2 regions of the Halonatronomonas betaini genome follow, and region 1 is predicted to be linked to the other one. Evidence: riboswitches for the same ligand, from Rfam matches in the RefSeq annotation. Region 1 holds a riboswitch; the other holds the start of a gene.

Region 1 (8,919 bases):
CCTGCATCTCTTGCCCCGGCCATTCCATCAAAACTATCCCAATCTTTAAAATTAACTACTTCTGCTCTGATAAAACCTTCTTCCATTGATGAATGAATTTTCCCTGCTGCTTTAATTATCTCAGTACCTTCTGGAATTGGAGTAGCCCTAACTTCTCTGCCACCTGCAACTGTATAAAATGTTATTAAATCTAGAAGTTCATATCCAGCCTGAATCAACTTTTTTAATCCAGGTTCTTCTAATCCTAATTCATTTAAAAATATTTCTTTCTCATCAGTTTCCAAATCAATTAATTCAAGTTCAAAGACAGCTGACAGTTCAATTAATTCAGCCTCTTCATTTTCAGCTTTATTCTTTAAGCTTTGAAAATTTTCTATATTATTTAATTCAGTTAATTGTTGCTCAGACATATTTGCTACATATAAGACAGGCTTATCAGTTAAAAAGAACAGCTCATTTGCAAGTCTTCTAGCATTATCATTTAATTTTTGAAGTCTAACTGGAATCCCGGATTCTAAAGCTTGTTCTATCTTTTTAATGATTTTCATTTCTTCTTTATATTTATCTTCTCCTGTTTTTAGCATCTTTTCCGTTTTTTCCTGCCGCCTTCTCAAGGTTTCTAAATCAGCTTCAATTAATTCATTTTCTATAATTTTAATATCCTGAACAGGATCTATATCACCACTAACATGGGCTACATTTTCATCTTCAAAAAAACGGACTACATGGATTATGGCCTCAACTTCTCTAATATGACTTAGGAATTTGTTTCCTAATCCCTCTCCTTTACTTGCCCCCTCAACTAATCCTGCTATATCAACGAACTTAATTGGGGCAGGTGTACAGTCCTCTGGATTATATTCCTGGCAGAGCTTTTCTAATCTATTATCTTCAACATTGACAACACCGATATTTGGCTCAATGGTACAGAAAGGATAATTATCTGCAGAAATACCTGCTTCAGTTAAAGCATTAAAAAGTGTTGATTTTCCTGAATTCGGCAAACCAATAATTCCTAATTCCATTAATTATCTGGCCTCCGCTCTAATGTTTTTTTATAGGATTTATTAAAATTTTTTCTTGAAAGACTGATATAATTTTGACATTCAATACATTTAATTTTAACATCCATTCCAATTCTAATTAATTCCCATCTGTTTGTGCCACAGGGATGTTCTTTTTTAAGCTTTATTATATCTCCAGGTTTTAATTTAGAGATTTCTTCTAAATTCATTTAAAATCCCCCTCTGATAAATTATAATAACCAGAAAATAGTTAAAAGCAAAAAAACAAAACCTAAAATAATGGGGACCATACATCCAGGATCTTTATAAATAGGAGTATCCTCTTTAGCTTTAAAAGCATAAGTTCCAAGTTTTCTAGCTTTTTTTAAGTATTTAACAGACTTAGAAATTTCCCCTTCTTCTCTTAAAATAACCCCCAGATTATTATAAGCAGGCCCATATTCAGAATTTAAATCAATGGCTTCCTGATAAAGCTCTTTTGCTTTATAAGTATTGCCTGCTTCTCTTTCAAGGCTCCCCATATTTGTTAAAGCTGGAGGAAACTTAGGATCTACTTCTCCTAATACATATTCTAAAATTTCTCTAGCTTCACTTTTATTATCCTGTCTGATATACATTACAGCTAGTTTATTATAGGCAGGAGCAAAATTTTCTTCTCTTTCGATAACTTCGCGGAGAAGTTCTTCCCCTTCTTGATCTTTACCTCTATCCACACATTCTGTTCCTTTTTCATATTTTTCTACCAGATCTTCTGAATAATCATTTAAATACGTTTCTTCTCTCATTGTAATCACCTGATTAGATTATACCACAACCTTTAAAAGAAGAAAAGCACCCTGATAATAACTACCAGGATGCTTTATATAATCGCCTTTTTAATATAATAACACTCGTTTTGAGTTTTAATTACCAGCGTAAATCCGGATTTCTTGCAGCTTGAGCCTCATCTAGCTTTCTAACAATTGTAGTGTGAGGAGCTTTTTTGACCATTTCTGGATCTTCATCTATTTCCCGGGAAATAGTTTCAAGAGTTTCAATGAACCGATCAAGCGATCTCAAATTCTCTGTTTCAGTCGGTTCAATCATCATTGATTCTTTAACTATTAATGGGAAATAAATTGTAGGTGCATATTGGTCATAATCTAATAATCTTTTAGCAATATTTAGAGTTGATACTCCTTTTTCTTTCTGTTTACTTCCAGAAAGCACGAATTCATGGAGGCTATCTGCACTAAACGGAAGTTCATAATCATCTTTCAACTTAGCTTTAAGATAATTAGCGTTTAAAACTGCATTCTCTGTAATTTCTTTTAATCCGGTTTTCCCGTGGCCTCTAATATAAGTGAATGCCCTTAGCATTACACCATAATTACCATAGAAGCTATGAACTCTACCCATTGAATCAGGCCTATCGTAATCCCAAAAATACTCTCCCTCTTTTTCTGTTAAGAAAGGTTTAGGTAGATATGGAGTTAAAAACCTTTTAACTCCAACCGGGCCTGAACCAGGACCTCCACCACCATGTGGAGTTGAAAAAGTTTTATGAAGGTTAAAATGCATTACATCAAAGTTCATATCTCCAGGACGAGCATAACTAAGAATTGCATTCATATTAGCGCCATCATAATACAATAGACCTCCAGCATCATGAACTAGATCTGCTATTTCACAGATATCTTTTTCAAAAATACCCAGGGTATTGGGGTTGGTTAACATTAACGCTGCAACATCATCATCAAGAGCCTCTTTTAAGCTATCTAAGTCAACCATACCTCTATCATTAGATTCTATTTCTACTGCTTCATAACCTGCCATTGTTGCTGTTGCAGGATTAGTACCATGAGCAGAGTCAGGGACAATTACTTTATTCCTTTCCTCTCCTCTAGTTTCAAAGTACTTTCTAATTATCATTAAACCTACATATTCTCCATGGGCTCCTGATGCCGGTTGTAAAGTGATTTCATCCATACCACTTATTTCGGCAAGATATCTTTTAAGATCGTACAGCATTGAGAGGCTACCCTGAACTTCATTTACAGGTTGAAATGGATGAATATTGGCTAAACCAGGAATCCTCGCAACATCTTCATTGATCTTAGGATTATATTTCATTGTACAGGAACCTAATGGATAAATTCCTGAATCAACGCCATAATTCATTTCTGAAAGACTGGTAAAATGCCTTACAACATCAACTTCACTAACCTCAGGCAAATCAGGAGCTTCTTCTCTAACTGTACCTTCAGGTAAACTCGCCTTTGGGTCTACTCTATCAACATCTAGTTCTGGTAAACTATAACCCTTGCGACCTGGAGTACTAAAGTCTTTAATTAGAGGTTCATTCATTGACTGCCACCTCCATCGCTGAAACAAATTTATCTAAATCTTCTCTTGTCTTCTTCTCAGTTACACAGATTAATAAACCCTCTTCTTCATCAAATTGAGATAGATCTACACCAGCCAGTATGCATTTATCATACAGCTCACTAAATATTTCTGAAGCTGGTTTTTCTGTCTTAACCCAGATTTCATGGAAATGATTATCTCCATTGACTACTTCTAGACCGGATATTCCTTCCAGCCTCCCTTTTAAATAACGGGTTTTATTAAATGATTGATAGGCAACTTCTTCTATACCTTTCTTACCCATAGTTGCCATATATATTGTTGCCATTAATGCATTTAAAGATTCATTGGTACAAATATTAGAAGTTGCTTTTTCTCTTCTAATATGCTGTTCTCTAGTTTGCATGGTCATTACAAAACCTTCTTGACCTTCAACATCTTCAGTTTTGCCAACTAAACGGCCTGGCATTTGTCTTAATAGACGACGATCATCTCTTATTGCCATATAGCCAAGATATGGTCCTCCATAATTTACTCCATTTCCTAGTGGCTGGCCTTCACCGATTACTATATCTGCACCAAATTCACCTGGAGGGGTTAACATTCCAAGGGCAATTGGATTGGCAGCAACTATTAGTAAAGTCTTTTTCTGTTTTTCAACCATTGCAGCAATCTTTTTCATATCTTCTACAGAACCATAAAAATTAGGATATTGAATTATAACTGCTGCAGTCTGATCATCTAGAGCTTCTTCTAGTTGTTCTAAGTCTGTTAAAGAGCCAGATAGACCTATTTCTTGAAAGTCAGCATTATGGGGACCACCATAAGTTCTTCCAACTTCTCTATATGAAGGGTGAATAGATTTAGGCATTATTACTTTGTTTAATCTTGTATGCCTTAAAGCCATTAAAATGGCTTCTCCTAATGCTGAACCTCCATCCAATAAAGAAGCATTAGCAATTCCCATGCCTGTCAATTCAGCAATCATACTCTGATACTCATAAATAGCCTGGAGGGTTCCCTGACTTAATTCAGCCTGATAGGGTGTATATGCTGTATAGAATTCTGATCTTAGAACCATATGATCTATAATCGAAGGTATATAGTGATCATAGGACCCTGCTCCTAAATAACTATCTGCTTCAGTTAAATCAGTATTTCGAGAAGCCCGTTCATTAACTAAATTCATCATTTCTAACTCTGATATAGGATCAGGTAGTTCTAGTGGTTTATCGAGTTTTATATTATCAGGAATAGCTGAAAAAAGATCAGTAATTTCCTCCACACCTATATCAGAGAGCATTTTTTTCTGTTCTTCAGGTGTGTTAGAAATATATTTCATTTAGGCTTCCTCCTCTAGAAAGCTAGAATATTCATCTGAATTCATTAATTCATCTAATTCAGCCTCATCACTTAATGATACTTTTATAATCCAACCACCTTCATAGGGCTCATCATTAACTAATTCTGGTTGATCTAACAAATCTTCGTTTATCTCTACTACTTCTCCACTAACTGGCATATAAAGGTCAGAAACCGCTTTTACTGATTCAATAACACCGAAATTATCCTCCTGATCAAATTCATCGCCAACCTGTGGTAATTCTACAAAAACAATGTCTCCTAATTCATCCTGAGCAAAGTCTGTAATCCCAATAGTACCTACTCCATCTTCAACTTTTACCCACTCATGATCTTCTGAATAATAAAATCCTTCTGGTATACTCATGATTTAGCCTCCTAAATATTTTTGATTTATATAAATGGTAGTTCTACAACTTTAGCTTTAACTTCTCTATTCCTTATCAAAATACTAATCTCTCTACCTACTTCTGCATATTGGTTTTGTAAATATCCCATTCCAATATTTTCATCAAGTGTTGGAGAAAAGCTGCCACTTGTAACAAAGCCTGCTTTCTTGTCATTTACTTCAATGTCATAACCATGACGAGCAATGCCTCTATCCTTTAATATAAATCCAATGAGTTTTCTGTCAACTCCTGCATCACTAATTTCAAGCAAAGCTGATTTGCCATAAAAATCATCTTTATCAAATTTAACTGTCCAATTCAACCCGGCTTCTAATGGATTTATCTCTTCATCAATATCATTACCATAAAGACATAGAGCAGCTTCCAATCTTAAAGTGTTTCTACACCCTAGACCTGCAGGCATTATACCATAATCTTCTCCTGCTTCCATGATAGAATTCCAGATTGTTTCTGCAAGATCAGGGTTTAGATAAAGTTCAAACCCATCTTCACCAGTATAACCTGTTCTAGAAATAATCATTTCATGGCCATTAACTTTCTCATTCAATAACCTAAAGGGCTTTAACTCGCTTAAATCAAAATTGACAAGTGAACTTAGTACTTCTTCTGATTTTGGACCCTGTAAAGCTAGCAAGCCAAACTGATCTGTTAAATCCCTGGCATTAACATCATCTGGTGCATTCTTTGAAATCCATTCAAAATCTTTGTCTTTATTTGAAGCATTAACAACTAACATATAATGATCTGGCTTGATTCTATATACAAGTAGATCATCAATAATACCGCCATCCTCATAACACATTGGAGTATAAATAACTCTTCCAACTTCAACATCAATCTGGTTTGTAACTAATTTATTGACATAAGAGGTTGCTCCAGGTCCAGTAATTTCAATTTCTCCCATATGAGATACATCAAAAAGACCACAATTATTCCTTACTGCCTGGTGTTCTTCTATTATTCCCGTATACTGAACTGGCATTTCCCAGCCTCCAAAATCAATCATCTTAGCTCCAAGATTATGATGCAGTTGATTCAATGCTGTTTTCTTCAAATAATCCACCTCCTAATATAAACAAATATTTTAATAATTCAAACTATACTAGCAACATAATTTAATCTTTATAATTGTGCAAAATTATACAACTAAAGGGGAGGCCAGAAAAATTCCAGCCTCCCCTGTCCAGTACAATGTCCAGAGCTCCGTCCAATCAGGATTCTTATGCCTGAGAGTTTCAATCTCTTTTAAAGACCTTGCCCCTTCGGCGCTCTGTAATAACAAAGCTCTCTCCTGAAATTCTTCCGGATACTTGTATTTAATTTATGTTGCTTATTATTTATATTCGTAATAAAAGTTAAAATTCCTGCTTATTTTTAAATATTTTTTTATAATTTTATTTTCAAGCTAATTAAGTAAAAATTTCATAGATATCATCTTTAAAATCTTCTCTAGCTAAAACAACTATCATATCACCAGCGCAGACAGTTGTATTACCTCTAGGAACGATTGGTTTATCTCCTCTTAAAATCGAAACTAAGACTACTTCAATCGGCAAGTCTAAATTTTTGAGTTTTTTATTAATAGCTTTAGCTCCATTTTTCACTGTAATTCTAAGCATTTCAAGATTATCATGGTTTTTAGTCAAAATTCCTTTTAAGTCCTGCATCGCAACTTCTTGATTTACTAATCCTGTTAGTATTGATGAACTACTAATAGCTACATTAACACCTAACCAATCAAATAATCTCTCATTGCCTGGTGTATTGACTCTGGTAAATGTCCGCTTTACATCATATTGCCTTTCTGCTAACTGACAGATAACTAGATTATCTTGATCATCTTCAGTAACAGGAAGAACAACATCAGCATCTTCTATACCTGCCTCTTCTAAAATTTCTGGTTTTGAACCATCACCGCAGATTATTTTAATACCATATTTTTCTCTAATTCTATCACACTTATTCCTGTCCTGTTCAATAAGAACAATTTCGTATTTGTCCTTAAATTCATTCGTTAAATATCTCCCTATTTTGCCTCCGCCAACTATTATTACTTTCATTTTCACACCTCTATATCTATATTATAATGTTTCACGTGAAACATTATAATAATATTTATAGCCTAATTTCTATCATTTGAATAGATTAAAATTGATTGTTCCACGTGAAACATCAACTTAAGTTAAATTATCTATCAGTCTTTCTAGCTCTTTAAGATCTTTTGAATAAATAACTAATCGATTCTGGCCGTTAACTCTACTAGCTTTAGTATCCAGACCTGTGATCTCAGTTAGTCTTTTAGCTAGAGATTTTAATTCTCTATTATAAATATTTTTTTTAGCTTCAGTATCTATTTCTGAATTCAAATCTTTTTCTTTAGGTTTTTTATTGGCCCTGTCATGTATTTCGTCAATTAAATCAAGTTCATCCAAAATATCGCCATTTTCATCAGAAGTATCATTATCTTTTTTATTTTGTTTTTCTGACTTTATTTCAGCAACTAAACCTTCAGTCTGTCTTACATTCATATCTTCTGTTAAGACTTTATCCATAGCCTCTTTCTGATCTTTTTCCGATGAAAGTCCAGCTAATGCTCTGGCCTGCCCGGATGACAAACTTCCCTCCAATAATTTTGCTTGAACCTCTTTAGCTACTTTTAATAATCTAAGAGAATTAGTTATTGTTGAACGACTCTTTCCCAATCTTTCAGCTAATTCAGCCTGTGTTAAATCAAATTCATCTAAAAGTTTTTGATAAGCCCTGGACTCTTCAAGGGGATTTAAGTCTTCTCGGTGAATATTTTCAATTAAAGCTAGTTCCATCATCTTCTCTGGAGCCATTTCCTGAATAATAGAAGGGATTTCTTCTAAACCAGCTAGCTTTGCAGCACGCCATCTTCTCTCACCCGCTACAAGATAGTAACCTTCTTCATTAGGAGTTAGGATGATCGGTTGAATAACACCATTTACTTTAATAGATTCAGCAAGCTCAGCTAATTCAGTTTGATTAAATTCTTCTCGCGGCTGATACGGGTTAGCCTCAATTTTGTCAAGTTCAATATTTTTGAAACCAGCTGCATCTTTTTTGCTATCATCACTAATTAATGCATCAAGTCCTCTGCCTAACCTTCTCTTTTTAGTCATCCTCTAATACCTCCCGGGCCAGTTCTCGATATGCTTTAGCGCCTGAAGATCTGTTATCATAAGAAATAATAGACTGACCAAAACTTGGTGCTTCACTAAGCCTAACATTTCTAGGTATTACTGTTTCATATATTTCATTAGAAAAATGTTTTTTTACTTCATCTGCTACCTGATCAGAAAGATTAGTTCTACTATCATACATAGTAAGTAATACTCCCTCAAGCTCTAAGTTACTATTTAAATTATTTTGAACTAATTTAATTGTTTCCAGTAACTGACCAAGTCCCTCTAAAGCATAATACTCACATTGAATAGGTACAATTACGCCATCAGCTGCAGTTAGAGCATTTAATGTCAACAAACCTAAAGATGGAGGACAATCAATCAAGATATAATCGTATATATCTGAATCCTCTTTTAAAGCATTATCAAGTCTACTTTCCCTGGATATTTGTGACACTAGTTCAATTTCTGCACCAGCTAAATCAATATTTGCAGGGATTATATCCAGTTTCGAGTCAGTAACAGAAATTATTGCCTCAGAAAAATCAATGCCTTCAAGCAATAAATCGTAGATTGAATATTCAACATCGGTTTTATCAATACCCAGTCCACTACTAGCATTTCCTTGAG
Region 2 (8,919 bases), on a different contig from region 1:
TCTAGCAAAAAGTTCTTCAATTATCGGGTTATTTTGATGGAAGTAAGTTGCATTCTTATCACAGGCTGATACACAATTACCACTAACAATTGCTCCATCCATAACTTCAGTCGGCGAAATAATAGTCGGTAATATTTCTTTGGCGTCTACTCCGTATACATAGGTATCATGGAGCAGCCCCTGAGTCTGTAACATATAGACATACCCGACTTTTGGAAGATCCCCACCTAATTCACAGGCTTCTAGCAATGGACTGTGGGTATAGGTTTTGACTTCATCTGGATCACAGGTCTTGCCTGCTTCTCCGATATATTTAGCTGCTGTTAAACCAATTAAACGGAGAACTTCTTCATGGATATGAGATTTAATATCATCTTTTACTTCACATGTAATCACAATATTTATAAGTTTTGAAAATGGTGTATAATCTGCTCCAGGACCTGACATATCAATAATACCTTCCTGGAAGCCTACTACCTCTCCAGTTGTGACTACAGAAACCCCTGATAAAGCAATAGTCTTTCCTGAACCTACAAGATCCTCAGACCCAACAAATCCTGGAAATACATCGCCACCTTCAATTTTACACCTTGGCTCGATAACATCTTTAACTGGCATAATCCTAACATTATCACCAGGTCTGACTATTTCCAGATCAATGCTTTCGATCCGATGATCATCTTTTATTTTATGCAACAGTGCCTCTTTATCAATTGTTAAAAGGCCATTTTCAACTTTATTTTCTTCACCAAACTCAACATCTTTAATATGAATTTTTCCTAATTCCAGTTGCATAAAGTCACCTCCCTTCAAATTTTGACAATTATCCTAATAACTCATTTAGAGTTGCTTCAATATCAGCTGGCTCTAAATCATCACCGCTTAAATGCTCTGTCTTCTCTCCATCAACATAAAAGACTATTGATGGAAGACCCATTACCTGCTGCTTCATGGCTAAACGACGGTTGCCTTTAATATTTAACTTGGCAAACTTGGCTTTATCGCCATACTCTTCAGCCAGCTTTTCTACCTCAGGCATTAATTCCTTACATGGGTCACAGCTCTCACTCCAGAAATCTACAACAACTATACCATCACTCTCTAAAACTTCACTATCAAAATTTTCTTTATTAAGCTCTAGCATTTCTTTCACCTCCCTGGTTATAATAAGTTTATTTTAAAAGTCTAGCTAGTTCCTCCTCAGTCGGATTCTCTACTCTCTCGACCTCTTCACCAGACTCTATTATCAATACTGTCGGCACCTTTGTAATATTATAACGCTTAGTTATCAATCTATTTCTATAGGTATCTATCTTGACAAGCTTCTTGGTTTCATCAGCTTCAACACCTAACTCTTCAATATCCTGCAGGGTATTTAAACTCTCATCCTGGGTTGGATTCCAGAAAGCTACAACTACCTGCTTATCTGTCTTTAAGACATTGTCTCTCCAGTGTTCTTCAGCTTCTAAATAACTCTGGGCCATAACTGCTGCTGTTGCTCCATCTCCTGCTGCTGTTACAACCTGTCGGACAACCTTGTCTCTAACATCTCCTGCTGCATAAACACCAGGTACTGTTGTCTTCATATCTTCATCTGCCTTAATATAGCCACCTTCTGTCAGCTCAACATCTGTATCTTCTAAAAAGTCAGTACTTGGCACCCGACCGATGAAGATAAAGATACCATCACAGTCCATCTCAGTTGTCTCGCCTGTCTTGACATTTTTAAGAACTGCTGTCTCTACAATACCCTCACCTTTAACTTCCTGTAAAGTCGAGTTCCAGACAAATTCAATCTTGTCATTGGCATAGGCTCTTTCCTGGAAGAGTTTTTCTGCATCCATTTTGCCCTCTTCATGGATAACAATAATTGTAACTTTAGCAGCAAACTTTGTCAGGTAAATCGCTTCCTCTATTGCTGAGTTACCATTACCGACAACAACAACATGAAGATCATGGAAAAAGTCGGCATCACAGGTTGCACAATAAGAGACTCCTTTACCTTTAAATTCAGCCTCTCCTTCACAGCCTAGCTTTCTTGGCTCTGCTCCTGTTGCTAAAACAATACTTTTAGCTTTGTACTCTTCACCCTTTTTTGTCTTAACGGTCTTGATAAACCCATCTAACTCAAGTTCTTTGACTTCACCTTTGGCAAATTCAGTACCAAATTTCCTGGCATGTTCTTCAAAGCTTTCAACTAACTCCGGAGCAGTGGTATCAACGACTCCTGGATAGTTTTCCATCTCATGATAGTCTGCTACCTGACCGCCCATTTTACTTTTAGATTCTAAAACCAGTGTTTTCAGTTTGGAGCGGGATCCATAAATAGCACTTGATAATCCTGCTGGACCTCCTCCAATAATAAGTAAATCATATACTTCTGACATTTTAAATCAGCTCCTTAATAAGATCATAGTCAATAAGTTGGTAATCTTGCCTGACAGCTTCATTTGTTTTTTCAGAGAAGTCTTTTTCAAGGTCATTTTCAAATTGCTTATATTTCTGCAAAGATCCTTCCATTATCTCCAGAGATCTCATATTTAATTGATTTCCTTCTTCCAGAACTATTGTTCTGTATGGATTGGCCCATGGTTTTACACTGCCAGCTAGAGGATGAGTAATCAACTTATAGCCCTGATGGATTAAATCCCTGGCTTTAGTTAAGACTTTATTGAGATCAGAGAAAAACAATGTTGTATGTTCTGTTAAAATACTCTCTGATTTAACCAAAGGATTATTTGTTATTATTATTAAAACTTTTTCATTGTTCTGAGCCATCCCTATAACCCCATTTCTAAATATCACTTTAAACTGATAATAAACGAAAAAGACAGAACAGTAATGAGAATTAACCATTACCGCTCTGTCTTTAAACCTGAGAGATTACCTGCATTTCATTACAGGGTGCTCCTTCGGTACAATATTGCTTCTCCAGAGATATGTCCAGAAGTAGTCCTTTTACCTGAGAGTTTCATCTATAACCTGGTCAGATTATAAATTTACCCCTTCGGTGGCTTGAAAAAGCTCTCTCCCACTTCTTTCAACCATATTGAAACTATTTAATTTTAAAACGAATATTTTCACAATTTATTTCTATTTTAAGTATACCTGAGTAATATTGTGATGTCAAGTACTTTTGCGATTAAATTTGATTATATTTTTTATAATATATTCTTATCAAAATAACGATAATAAGCCGGCCATATAATTGGCCGGCTTATTATTTCCTTATATTTATTCAATTTCAATTTCTCTCCGCTTTGGCTTTGTTGGCTCTTTTTTAGGAAGATAAATTTTTAAGATGCCATTATCATAACTGGCTTTTATATCATCTTCCTGAACGTTGTCAATATAAAATGAACGCTGGAATGATCCAGTTCTTCTTTCACGGCGAATATAGTTTTCCTCTTCTTCTTTTACTTCATGAGTCTGATTTGCTGAAATTGTTAAACGATCATTATCAATTTCTAGTTCAATATCATCTTTATGCATTCCTGGCAATTCAGCTTCAATTACATATTTATCTTCCTGTTCAATAATATCTGTTTTAAAGTTTGCAGTCATACTTGTAAAGCTATCATCAAAGAAACTATTAATTAAGCTTTCCATTGGATCCTGACCCTGCATCTGACGGTTTCTTCTTCTAAAAGGTACTAAATCAAACATTCAAAACCACCTCCAGATATAATTTTTATTATTTTTGACCATCACTGATCTTTATTTCAATTACTATTATATTGAAATTATAACTAATGGTCAAGCATGGTCAGAGATTTAAAAATCTAAAAATATACGCTAATTTTATATTAGAATTGATTAGCTGCTAATTACTCAATTAATCTCGATTAATGACGAGGTTCCTCTTTATCTTCTTCAATATCTTCATCTTCTTTTTTCTGAGCACCAGGTTTCATTTCTTTAAGATTTTCTGCCATCTCATCTAATGCTTCTATAACTGCCTCATGAACTTCTTCTGCAGGTCTGTCAAAAAACAGTTCGATAGCTTCATCTATTTCAGTAATTGTATAAACATTAAACTCACCAGATTCAACACTATCAACAATTTTATCTTTCAACATTAAGTTCTCTTTATTCTGTTCTGGAATTACAACGCCTTGCTCTCCAGTTAAATCTCTGGATTCACAGACCTGATAAAAGCCCTCTATTTTATAATTAACTCCTCCAATTGGCTGAACCTTTCCACGCTGGTTCATTGAGCCTGTGATGGCTAGGTCCTGCCTTAAAGGAAGTCCAGTAACTGATGAAATAATAGTTAAAAGCTCAGCACAGGAAGCACTATCTCCGTCAACACCAGAATATGACTGTTCAAAAGCTATTGAAGCTGATAATGATAGTGGCTTTTCCTGGGCATACTTCCCACCAAGATATCCAGAAAGAATTAATACCCCTTTATCATGGATCTTGCCGCTCATTTTAGCTTCACGTTCAATATTTACTACACCCTCCTGGCCTAAATATGTCTGACAGGTAATCCTGCTCGGTCTGCCAAATGAATACTCTCCATTTTGATATACTGATAATCCATTTATCTGACCTGTCTCTTCACCAGTAACATCTATCATTAGATGATCTCTTTCGATCATCTCTTGAATTTTTTCCTCTGTGAGATTGGATCTGTCTTCTTTTTTATCAATTGCCCTTAATATATTATCTGCTTCAACAAATTCATTTTCTTCTAACTCTGCCCAGGTATTGGATTCATAAAGAAGCTCCATGATTTTATTAAACCTGGTAGACATCTTTTTAGTATCTCCAGTTAATCTACTACTATATTCTATTATTTTAGAAACTGCATCAGCAGTAAAATGTTTTAAGCCTTCCCTATCACTAACTGAAGCTATAAACCTGGCAAATTTGGTCATGTTTTCATGATTTCTTTCCATTTCAACATCAAAATGAGCCTTTATTTTAAACAGTTTTTTAAATTCTTCATCATAATGATAAAGCAATCTATAAATATAGGGATTGCCAATTAATATCACTTTAACATCAATATCAAATGCCTCTGGTTTTAAAGAACTTATAGGGAAAGTTCTATATTGCTCACCAATATTTTCTACTTTTAACTCCTGATTAATTAATGCCCTTTTTAAAGTTTCCCAGGAAAAAGGATTAGTAAGAACATCTCTTGCCTGTAGTACCAAATAACCTCCATTAGCCTTATGAATTGCACCTGCTTTAATCATTGTAAAATCAGTAGTTATAGTACCCATCTGGCTTTTACCTTCTATTTTACCAAATAAATTATAATAGGTCGGATTAGTTTCATGAATTACAGGTCCACCTTCAGTCTTTGAATTATCTACTAATAGATTAACTTTGTATCTAGTTAAAAAATTATCATCACCCTGAAATTGAACTGGAAAAGGTAATTGATTTTCTTTTTGATCATCAATAAATTGATCTAAATTTTCCAGAATATCTTCCTGAACATCATTGAAATATTCTATAATTTCCTCACCACAATCTGAAAACCGATGCTTTAGCTGATCTATAATAGGCTGAACTACAGCAAGGCCCATCTTTGATTTTAAATCATCCATCTCTTCCTGGGCTTCTTCTTTCATTTCACGAATCTTCCGTAATAATTTTTCAAGACGCTTCTTAATATCCTGACTTTTATTGCGAATTTCCTGTCTCTTTTCTTCATCATATTTCTGATAATCATCCTGTTCAAGTGGTTCTCCATTTTCATCTAAAGGCACAGGAACAGGACCCTGCTTAGTATTCTGTAACATAAATCCTTCTTCACGGATCTCCTGATCAAAATCTTCCATCATTTTATTCGACTTACGCTGATATTCAGCCATAATCTCATTTCTTTTTTCTTCAAACTCTTCCCCTTCAAACTGATTAGGAATTTCTTCTTTTAGCTCTTCCACCATTCTCTCCATCTCATCTCTAAGATGTTTTCCTCTACCAGCAGGAATAGTGAGGGCTTTAGGATTTTCTGAATTAGAAAAATTAAATATATAGATTAAATCATCAGGTGTTTCAAGTTTATCTGCTTTTTTGTTTGCAATTTTTCTTGCATAGGTTTTCTTACCAGTTCCAGGAATTCCAGCCATAAATATATTATAGCCTTCACGATCAATTGTACAACCAAAGTCAACAGCCTCAACTGCTCTTCTCTGCCCAATTATATCTTCTTCATACTTATCCAAATCGTCAGTTGTTTTAAAGTCCAACTCTTCTGATAGACATAAACATCTTAACTCTTCAGCCGATAATCTGGTCATTAAAGACCCTCCTTTAAAATAATTATCAAAAACTTCATACAATATTAAACTTGATTATAATAAAATAATAAGTTATAATATTAACGTGAAGAAAAAATTTTTCAACAAATTGTGATAATTAGAACAATAATTACTTAATTACTCTACTTAAAAAAGGGGGATAACTTTTTATGCCTGATACTAAAGATATACCAGATAAGATTATTCAAAGATTACCCCATTATTACGTACAACTGAAAAAATTACTGTCTGATGATACTGAATATATATCTTCAGAAAAATTATCTAAAATCATGGGTTATTCAAGCTCTCTTATAAGGAGAGACTTAAGTCACTTTGGCAGCTTTGGCAAAAAAAGCTATGGTTATGATATAAATTGCCTTTATGAAACTATTTCAAAAATATTAGGATTTTCTTCAAATAAGAAAATGATTATAATCGGAGCCGGCTTTCTAGGTAGAGCCCTGGCAAATAATAAAAGCTATAAAGAAAGAGGCTACGAATTAATCGGTCTCTTTGATAAAGATCCAGCAATAATTGGTCTTGAATTTAATGGTTTACAGGTGATGGATATAGAGTTTGCTCCAGGGTTTATTAAACAAAATCAAGTTGAAGTAGCTGCTCTAGCTGTCCCCTCAGATGAAGCTCAAAAAGCTGCAAACCTATTGATAAATTCAGGCATCAAAGGAATATGGGACTTTACTGAAACACCAATCTCCGTACCTGATGATATAATTCTTGTAGAACAGAATATGAATGATGGCCTCTGCAAATTATCCTGTAGATTAATGCAAAAAAGCAATGAATGTTCTGAACAAAATGAATAAATAGTTAATAATAAATTCTTTCAGTTTTCATTAATTCAATTCCAGATTTTTGATCTACCAGTTCAATAAGTGATGTAAATGTCCTCTCAATTGGTTTTCTAGAATTGCTTACAGAGACAATACCAATCATAGAGCGCTGCCATAAATCCTGACTATCTATTTCAGCTATGGCCACATTATATTTATTATCTATTTTGTCCAGAAGACTTTTTATGAGTCTTCTTTTTTCTTTTAAAGAGGTAACTCCAGGTAAATAAAGATCAAGCTTTAACCCTATAACTGTCATCTTTCCACAACCGTAAATTCTCCAAAGACAACACTTCCATCAATCATTATATTTGGATTAGTATCTGTTTCCAGTCCTGGAGTTCGATAGGTATATTCTCCAAAAGATATATTGTTTCCATCAGGCATTCTAGCACTTCCAAAAGCTGAACTCACCTTTATTTCAGCAAGCTGATTCCTATCAAGTATTACTGTCCCTGAACCAAATATAACATTTACTTCTAAATTCCTGATTTGATCAGTTTCTATACCTGTTAAGTCTAACTCTCCACTACCAAAAATTATGCTAAATTCATTATCTGTAATATCCTGTTCTGTTATTTTTATATTACTAAAAATAGCAGTCGAACCATCTCGAAAGCTATGGTGAAACCTTGGCCCTCCAATCATTAAACTGACTCCAAGGTAAATAAATAATAAAGCAATAAAGATTCTAAAAAAGGGAATATTAATATTAAAAGATCTTAGAATTGCTGAAATACCAAAAAGAATTAATAATACTCCCCAAAAAGTTTGAGTAAATATAAAACCTATTCTCATATTATTCCTCTCCTTTTTTAACTTTGAAAAACTGAAGAAGTTTTTGCTTTTATAAACTTGCCTCTCCCAGCATCTGATACAAAAGTATCGTTTTTTATGATAGTCTCACCATTAGAAATAGTTTCAACAGGATAACCTAATACTGTAAAGTCAGCATAAGGAGAATAGCCTGCTTCAGAATGTAAGTTATCATCAGATAATTCAACTTCTTTATCAGGATCAAAAATTACAATATCAGCCACTGTCCCCTCTCTAATAACCCCTCTTTCCGGATAAAGTCCAAATATTTTAGCCGGTTCTGTTGATAATAAATCTACCAGTTCTTCATAATTGATTAAACCTCTATTCACACCAAAATGATGCAATAAAGGAAGTAAAGTCTCAGAACCAGGTATACCAGGAAGGGCATTGATTGGTGAATCAGTTAAATTTTTCTGCTCAAGATTAAAGGCACAATGATCAGTTGCCACAGCTTGAATTTCTTTCTTGATAATTGCATCCCAGATTTCCTGATGATCTTCAACCTCTCTTAAAGGCGGCACCATAAAGTATTTAGCTGCATCCTCTCTCTCTAAATATGAGCGATCAAGCAAAAGATAATGGGGGGTAGTCTCGCCAAAAATTCTTAACCCCTGCTGCCTGGCTTCTCTTATAACTTGAACACCTTCTTTAGATGAAATATGAGCAATATAGAGAGGTTGATCCTTATCATCTGCAATTTCAGATAGATTTTTGATAGCTCTGCTCTCTGCCACTCCAGGTCTTAAATCTGGATGATCAGAAAATTTAATTTCATCTTTGACTGCTTGATAATCTTTTAATTTATCCTGAATAGTATCTTCATCTTCACAATGAGCAGTTATCAGTAATTCTAATTCTCCAGCCTTCTGAAAAAGGTCAGGCAGATTATCATCTGCTATCATATATCCCTCTTTCTTATAGGTTGTGAATATCTTCAAATTACTAATTCCAAAATCCTTAATTTCTACCAGCTCATCTGCAATTTC

The links. A riboswitch is a leader RNA that binds a small molecule or an ion and turns the genes downstream of it on or off. The one in region 1 is predicted to bind glycine.
Region 2: it holds a riboswitch for glycine, as region 1 does, so the genes downstream of both, I0Q91_RS12605 (GrdX family protein) here and gcvT (glycine cleavage system aminomethyltransferase GcvT) in region 1, are expected to answer to the same signal.

What each region holds. Positions count from the first base shown of each region.
Region 1 covers NZ_JADPIE010000007.1:16,547-25,465, reverse strand. Annotated here, with positions in the region: gene ychF (redox-regulated ATPase YchF) at 1-1,025, opposite strand, end outside; gene I0Q91_RS11590 (DUF951 domain-containing protein) at 1,025-1,234, opposite strand; gene I0Q91_RS11585 (tetratricopeptide repeat protein) at 1,256-1,810, opposite strand; gene gcvPB (aminomethyl-transferring glycine dehydrogenase subunit GcvPB) at 1,932-3,371, opposite strand; gene gcvPA (aminomethyl-transferring glycine dehydrogenase subunit GcvPA) at 3,364-4,713, opposite strand; gene gcvH (glycine cleavage system protein GcvH) at 4,714-5,100, opposite strand; gene gcvT (glycine cleavage system aminomethyltransferase GcvT) at 5,127-6,206, opposite strand; glycine riboswitch at 6,348-6,445, opposite strand; gene I0Q91_RS11560 (potassium channel family protein) at 6,553-7,203, opposite strand; gene I0Q91_RS11555 (ParB/RepB/Spo0J family partition protein) at 7,321-8,286, opposite strand; gene I0Q91_RS11550 (ParA family protein) at 8,279-8,919, opposite strand, start outside.
Region 2 covers NZ_JADPIE010000008.1:30,538-39,456, reverse strand. Annotated here, with positions in the region: gene I0Q91_RS12620 (glycine/sarcosine/betaine reductase component B subunit) at 1-795, opposite strand, end outside; gene trxA (thioredoxin TrxA) at 824-1,144, opposite strand; gene trxB (thioredoxin-disulfide reductase) at 1,173-2,387, opposite strand; gene I0Q91_RS12605 (GrdX family protein) at 2,389-2,778, opposite strand; glycine riboswitch at 2,862-2,937, opposite strand; glycine riboswitch at 2,941-3,044, opposite strand; gene I0Q91_RS12600 (Hsp20/alpha crystallin family protein) at 3,235-3,666, opposite strand; gene I0Q91_RS12595 (Lon protease family protein) at 3,846-6,260, opposite strand; gene I0Q91_RS12590 (redox-sensing transcriptional repressor Rex) at 6,431-7,087, shown strand; gene I0Q91_RS12585 (DUF503 domain-containing protein) at 7,092-7,373, opposite strand; gene I0Q91_RS12580 (hypothetical protein) at 7,370-7,912, opposite strand; gene hydA (dihydropyrimidinase) at 7,930-8,919, opposite strand, start outside.